2 regions of the Agrobacterium sp. DE0009 genome follow, and region 2 is predicted to be linked to the other one. Evidence: predicted binding sites of a transcription regulator. Region 2 holds the regulator's gene; the other holds the start of a gene.
What was found. The regulator LexA, encoded in region 2, represses DNA repair genes until DNA is damaged. The targets are predictions, from matches to a motif close to TGTTCNNNNTGTGTTCNG.
Positions count from the first base shown of each region.

Region 1 (3,418 bases), on a different contig from region 2:
ATCGGATGCTGCAACGTCCACATGGGCGGACGGCAGTTCGTCCAGGAACCGCGAGGGCAGGGTGGATTGCCACAGCCCGTGAATGCGGCGGTTCGAGACGAACCAGATATGGCAGAGTTTCTTGGCACGGGTGATGCCGACATAGGCAAGACGACGTTCTTCCTCAAGACCGGAGCGTCCGCCTTCGTCCAGCGCCCGCTGGTGCGGAAACAGGCCTTCTTCCCAGCCGGGCAGGAAGACGGTGTCGAATTCCAGACCCTTGGCGGAATGGAGCGTCATGATGGAGACGGCATCGAGGTTTTCGTTCTGCTCGGCATCCATGACGAGTGCGACATGCTCGAGGAAACCGCGCATGCTTTCAAAGGCTTCCATCGAGCGGATGAGTTCCTTGAGGTTCTCGAGCCGTCCGGGTGCTTCGGCCGTCTTGTCGGCCTGCCACATGGCGGTATAGCCGCTTTCGTCGAGGATCTGCTCGGCAAGCGTGGTGTGTTCGGTGTTTTCGAGCAGACCCTGCCAGCGGCGGAAATCCTGCACCACATCGAACAGCGCCTTGCGCGCCTTCGGTTTCAGCTCGTCGGTCTCGATGATGTCGGCGGCCGCGGCCAGCATCGGAATGTCACGCGCGCGCGCATAGTCGTGCAGATTGCGGATCGTCGTATCGCCCAGACCGCGTTTCGGTGTGTTGACGATTCGCTCGAAGGCGAGATCGTCAGCCGGCTGGCAGACGAGGCGGAAATAGGCCATGGCATCGCGGATTTCGAGGCGCTCATAAAAGCGCGGGCCACCGATGACGCGGTAATTGAGGCCGAGCGTGACGAACCGGTCTTCGAATTCGCGCATCTGGAAGGAGGCGCGGACAAGGATCGCCATGTCGTTCAGCATGTTACCTTTGCGCTGAAGCTGCTCGATCTCTTCGCCGACGGCGCGGGCTTCCTCCTCGGAATCCCAGGCCGCATGCACCACGACCTTTTCGTCATCAGGGCTGCTGCGTTCGGTAAACAGCGTCTTGCCGAGACGGCCCTCATTATGGGCGATGAGATGGCCGGCCGCACCGAGAATATGCTCAGTTGAACGATAATTGCGTTCGAGCTTGATGACCTTGGCGCCGGGGAAATCCTTGTCGAAACGCAGGATATTGTCCACTTCCGCGCCGCGCCAGCCATAGATCGACTGGTCGTCGTCACCGACGCAGCAGACATTCTGTGGCTCGCCCTTGGCGCGCTGGGCCAAGAGCCGCAGCCACATATATTGCGCCGTGTTGGTGTCCTGATATTCGTCCACCAGAATGTACCGGAACTTCTGGTGATACTCCTTTAGAATATCGGTGTGGCGGCGGAAGATGCTGATCGGGTGCAGCAGCAGGTCGCCGAAGTCGCAGGCGTTCAGCGTCTTCAGCCGGTTCTGATAGGCGGTGTACAGTTCGCGGCCCTTGCCGTTTGCGAAGGCGCGGCTATCTCCTTCAGGAATATCCGGCGGCGTCAGGCCTTTGTTCTTCCAGCCGTCGATCATGCCGGCGAACTGTTTGGCCGGCCAGCGCTTATCATCGAGACCTTCGGCCTGGATGAGCTGCTTGATCAGCCGCACCACGTCGTCCGTATCGAGAATGGTGAAATCCGACTTCAGGCCGACGAGTTCGGCGTGACGACGCAGAAGCTTGACCCCGATGGAGTGGAAGGTGCCGAGCCAGGGCATGCCCTCGACCGCGCCGCCGACGAGAACGCCGATGCGTTCCTTCATCTCGCGTGCGGCCTTGTTGGTAAAGGTCACAGCGAGGATCTGGCTCGGATAGGCACGGCCGGTCGCGAGAATATGGGCGATGCGGGTTGTCAGAACACGGGTCTTGCCGGTGCCGGCGCCCGCGAGGACGAGAACCGGGCCGTCAAGCGTTTCAACCGCTTCGCGCTGTTCCGGGTTGAGCCCGGAAAGATAATCTGGCGCGGCACGCGTCTGATCACGGGCGGCCATGGCGCGGGCGGCAATTCCAAGCCCGCCGCCGTTTTCCGACGGGGCATTGTTCGTCGCCCTGCGCGGCGCCACGGGTTCCTCATCGAAGAACGGCATATCGTCAAAACTGTTGCTCATGCGGCCCAATGTAGTGATTCGGGATGTAAAGGCCAGAACCGCGTTCTGCTTTTATTCCGGTATCACCGCTCAAAACGCCTATTCCAAGGCATTATTTCGGGTTCATGCACTCTGGTCAGCATCAAAAGCGGCATCGACGGGCACTTGCAGGGCTACCGCAAGCTGGTTGGTCTTGCCGGCAAGCGCGATCACCCGCATCAGATCGGCATGCTGTTCGTTTGTCATTCCCTTGGCTTTTGCGGCGGCGGTGTGGGAGTGGGCACAGTAGGAGCAGCCATTGGTGACGGATACTGCAATGTAAAGCATTTCCTTCACGAGCGGGTCGAGCGCCGAAGGTGTCGCCATCACTGCCTTGACCTCGGCCCATGTCTTTTCCAGGAGATCGGGGTCAAAGGCGAGATATAGCCACATATTGTTGATGAAATCCGATTTGCGGGTGGTCCGGATATCATCGAAGACCGCTTTCACACGCGGATCGGCTTCTGGATTTTGTGTTTTCATGACGGTGCTCATGGCTTCCTCCGGCTCGTTTTCTCCCGGATAGGTTATCCGCGTGTGAGAACATTTGCGATAATTATGGTCCCGGTCGCGCTTTCACCGAAAATCCATTACAAATTACAAATACGTAAGAAACGGATTTGTGCGTTGCCTCGTTTCTGGCAAGCAGGAATACTGCGGACGTCCCGAAGTCTATGATTCAAGGGGCGATTTATGCTGTGATGATCAACCGGAGAACTATATGCGGGTCTGGAAACAGGTGGGTGTCAGTCTGGCCGTCGTTGGGGCAGGGCTCTGTCTCTGGGGCTTTTATTCGCCTGAGGCCCGTAATGTGCTCGCCAGCGTCGGACTTGCAAAACCGGCCCCCGGCGCCGTTGAGGTTGCGGCGGCAGGGCCATCGGCTGGCCAGAACGGCAACGGCGCGCGCCGCAATTCCAACGCCACGCTCGTGGTGACGGCCCCGGTGAAGCGAGGCGTCGTCAACGATCGTCTGAACGCGATCGGCAATGGCCAGGCGATCCAGTCGGTCGTCGTCATGCCGCAGGTCTCCGGCACGCTTGCGGAAATCCGCACCTCATCGGGACAGCGTGTGGTGAAGGGCCAGGTATTGGCGCGTCTGGATGACGACGAACAATTGATCGAACGGGACAAGGCCCAGGTCGCGCTCCGCAGCGCCGTCGACAAATCCAATTCCTACAAGAACCTGAAATCCGTCGCCCGCCTCGACGTGCTTGATGCGCAGATCGCGGAGGAAGCTGCAAAGCTTGCGCTCAGCACCGCGGAGCTCAATTTGAAGCGGCGTGATATCGTGGCGCCGATCAATGGCGTTGCTGGCATC
Region 1 covers NZ_VEIU01000003.1:509,655-513,072, forward strand. The annotation lists gene FS804_RS15185 (ATP-dependent helicase) at 1-2,082, opposite strand, end outside; gene FS804_RS15190 (carboxymuconolactone decarboxylase family protein) at 2,185-2,595, opposite strand; gene FS804_RS15195 (efflux RND transporter periplasmic adaptor subunit) at 2,822-3,418, shown strand, end outside.
Region 1: FS804_RS15185 (ATP-dependent helicase) is a predicted target of LexA. The motif match lies at 2,124-2,141, and genes of this name have one in related genera.

Region 2 (3,418 bases):
CCCGTCAGGAGCGCGACGAGACACGCGATGCTGTTTACACACTCTTCCCGCGCCTTCGCGAACGCCGCAAGCAGCTCGCCGGAACACTGTCCGGCGGCGAAAGGCAGATGCTGGCGCTCGCGCGGGCGTTGATGAGCCGGCCGAGACTGCTGCTTCTCGATGAGCCGAGCCTTGGACTTGCACCGCTGATTGTCGCCGAAATCCTGCGTATCGTCGCCGACCTGCGTCAAACCGGTGTCTCCATCCTGTTGGTCGAGCAGAATGCCCGCGCCGCGCTCGAAATTGCCGACGAAGCTTATCTCGTCGAACTTGGTGAAGTGCGCCGCTCAGGCCCAGCTTCCGAACTCGCCGTCGATCCCGCTCTGATGGCGAGTTATCTCGGGCCGGGCGAACACGCCATCCAGTGACATCCGCGACCGCTTCGTGCTGACGCTCGGCCCCGTGGAAACGGGGCGTGGCTCCGCGTGGGCGCCGCTATGACAGCAGTCCAACCGCAACTCCATCTTCCAGGAGGCTTTAGATGAATTACGTCCTGACGCTGCGCTGCCCCAACAGAAGCGGAATCGTCGCTGCGGTCTCGGGCCGCATCGCACAGCATGGCGGCGATATTTATGAAGCTCAACAATTCGACGACCATGAAACGGGCATGTTTTTCATGCGTGTCGCCTTCTCCATGGCCGGCGACGAGGCAGGCTTTCGCAATGGACTTGCCGAGGAGATCGATCGCTTCGCTCTCGACGCCACGCTGCGTCCAGCAGGTGCGCCGCGCAAGCTGCTGCTGCTCGTTTCCCGCTTCGACCACTGCCTCGGCGATCTTCTCTATCGCCACCGCATCGGCGAATTGAATGCCGAGATCGTCGGCATCGTCGGCAACCACCCCCGCGAGGCCCTGAACCTCACGCTGATGGGCGGGATAAAGTACCATCACCTGCCGGTGACAAAAGACAACAAGGCCGAACAGGAAACGCGCATCAAGGACATCATCGAAGAAACGGGCACCGACCTCGTCGTTCTTGCCCGCTACATGCAGATCCTGTCGGACAACTTCTCCGAATACTTATCCGGGCGCTGCATCAACATTCACCACTCCTTCCTGCCGGGTTTCAAGGGCGCAAAGCCCTATCACCAAGCCCATGAGAGGGGCGTCAAAATGATCGGTGCAACGGCCCATTACGTCACCCGCGATCTCGATGAAGGGCCGATCATCTGCCAGGACGTCGAGCCGGTCAGCCATGCCGATACACCGGATGAGCTGGTCCGCAAGGGACGCGACATCGAGCGACGCGTGCTGGCCCGGGCGGTTTCATGGCACCTTGAGGACCGGGTGCTTCTCAATAAGAACAAGACGGTCGTTTTCGCGCGATAGCACAGCCCGATCTACACCCTGACCTGAAACGCGGAACAAATGGGACGCGTCGGGGCCCCGCCTGGGAACGACTTCTGGAGCTTTGGTTACCTCCAATTTGCAAAATGTAAATCCGAGCGAAGCTTAACCAGATTTTAGGGGATTGCGGAACACATATGGAACATATAGTGTTCGTTCTGTATTTGTTTCGCGACTCCAACGACGATTCTCAAGGGTGTTTTCCTCATGCTCACGCGCAAACAGCAGGAATTGCTTCTCTTCATTCATGAGCGAATGAAAGAGTCCGGCGTGCCGCCCTCCTTCGATGAAATGAAGGATGCACTCGATCTTGCTTCCAAATCCGGCATCCACCGGCTGATCACGGCGCTCGAAGAGCGCGGGTTTATTCGCCGGCTACCCAACAGGGCTCGAGCGCTCGAAGTCATCAAGCTTCCGGAGGCCTATACGCCGGGCGCAAGGCCGCAGCGCGGCTTCTCACCGAGCGTTATCGAAGGCAGTCTCGGCAAACCGAAAACGCCGGAGCCGCCCCCTGCTCCCAAGGCACCCGCAAATGACATTGCAGGTGCGGCGACCGTACCTGTCATGGGCCGGATCGCTGCCGGTGTGCCGATCTCGGCCATTCAGAACAATACGCATGACGTGGCCGTTCCAGTGGACATGCTAGGCTCAGGCGAACATTACGCGCTTGAGGTCAAGGGCGATTCGATGATCGAGGCCGGCATCTTCGATGGCGATACGGTCATCATCCGCAATGGAAATACGGCCAATCCGGGCGATATCGTTGTGGCGCTGGTGGATGATGAAGAAGCCACGCTGAAGCGGTTCCGCCGCAAGGGTGCATCCATCGCGCTGGAAGCGGCGAACCCGGCCTACGAGACCCGCATTTTTGGGCCTGATCGGGTGAAAATTCAGGGCAAGCTGGTGGGGCTTATCCGGCGCTATCATTGATGCCGCCGTCGGTCTGGATAAAACCGGATCGATTGGCAAGACATATCTAGCCTTCAAGATGAATGGCGCGTCATTCCGGTGGATTGATGCGCTTTTTTCTTTTGAAGGCATGAAGGTGCTTTTGAAAGGGTCAAGGCGGGTTTGACACGAATTCGGCCTGGATGTCGTTCACCCATCAACGGGCTTTATGAGTGCGATGGATTCTTTGCGATATTCGCCGCAACGTCGCTGGTATAAAACTGCGACACAGTCAGGAGACACGCCATGTATGATCTTTATATCGCAAACAAGAACTACTCCTCCTGGTCGCTGCGGCCATGGGTGTTGATGCGCACGCTCGGTATTGCCTTTGAAGAGAAACTCGTTCCCTTTGGCGAAGGCGTCTCATTTTCCACCTTTTCTCCCACCGGCAAGGTCCCCTGCCTCGTCGATGAGGGTGTGACGGTCTGGGAATCGCTGGCGATCGCGGAATATCTCGCCGAGCGTCATCAAGGGGTCTGGGCAAGCGACAAGCAGGCCAGAGCCTGGTCGCGTTCGGCGGCAAGCGAAATGCATGCGGGATTTTCGTCGCTGCGCAATCTCTACCCCATGTCGGTCGGCATTCGTGTCACGCCAAAGCGTGGTGATGCCGGGCTGGCAGCTGATATCAAGCGTATCGATGTTTTGTGGAGCGAAGGCCTTTCGACCTTCGGTGGTCCTTATCTCGCCGGCCAGAAGTTCACGGCAGTGGATGCCTTCTTCTGCCCCGTGGCATTCCGTTTCCAGACTTATGGTGCGGATCTATCCCCCGCAGCAAAGGCCTATTGCGATCGCCTGCTCGCCCTGCCCGCCATGCGCGAATGGTATGAGGCAGGCCTGAAAGAAATGTGGCGGGACCCAGCGCATGAAGACGAAATCGCCAGCATCGGTCAGTTGACTGCGGATCTGCGCGCGAAGGCTTGAGACGATTTGCCGGCGGCAATCATTGCGACGCCGCCAGCAGACGCGTGATCGTTTCCGGTAGCTCATGCTCGTAGCGACCAGATTTCCAATCGTAATACCGATGTTCGCTCCAAGACCGGTTCATGCCTGCGGTCGAAGCGCGCAGTTTTTCCACGACGCCCG
Region 2 covers NZ_VEIU01000001.1:548,428-551,845, forward strand. The annotation lists gene FS804_RS02805 (ABC transporter ATP-binding protein) at 1-407, shown strand, start outside; gene purU (formyltetrahydrofolate deformylase) at 521-1,366, shown strand; gene lexA (transcriptional repressor LexA) at 1,592-2,314, shown strand; gene FS804_RS02820 (glutathione S-transferase family protein) at 2,579-3,256, shown strand; gene FS804_RS02825 (ComEC/Rec2 family competence protein) at 3,276-3,418, opposite strand, start outside.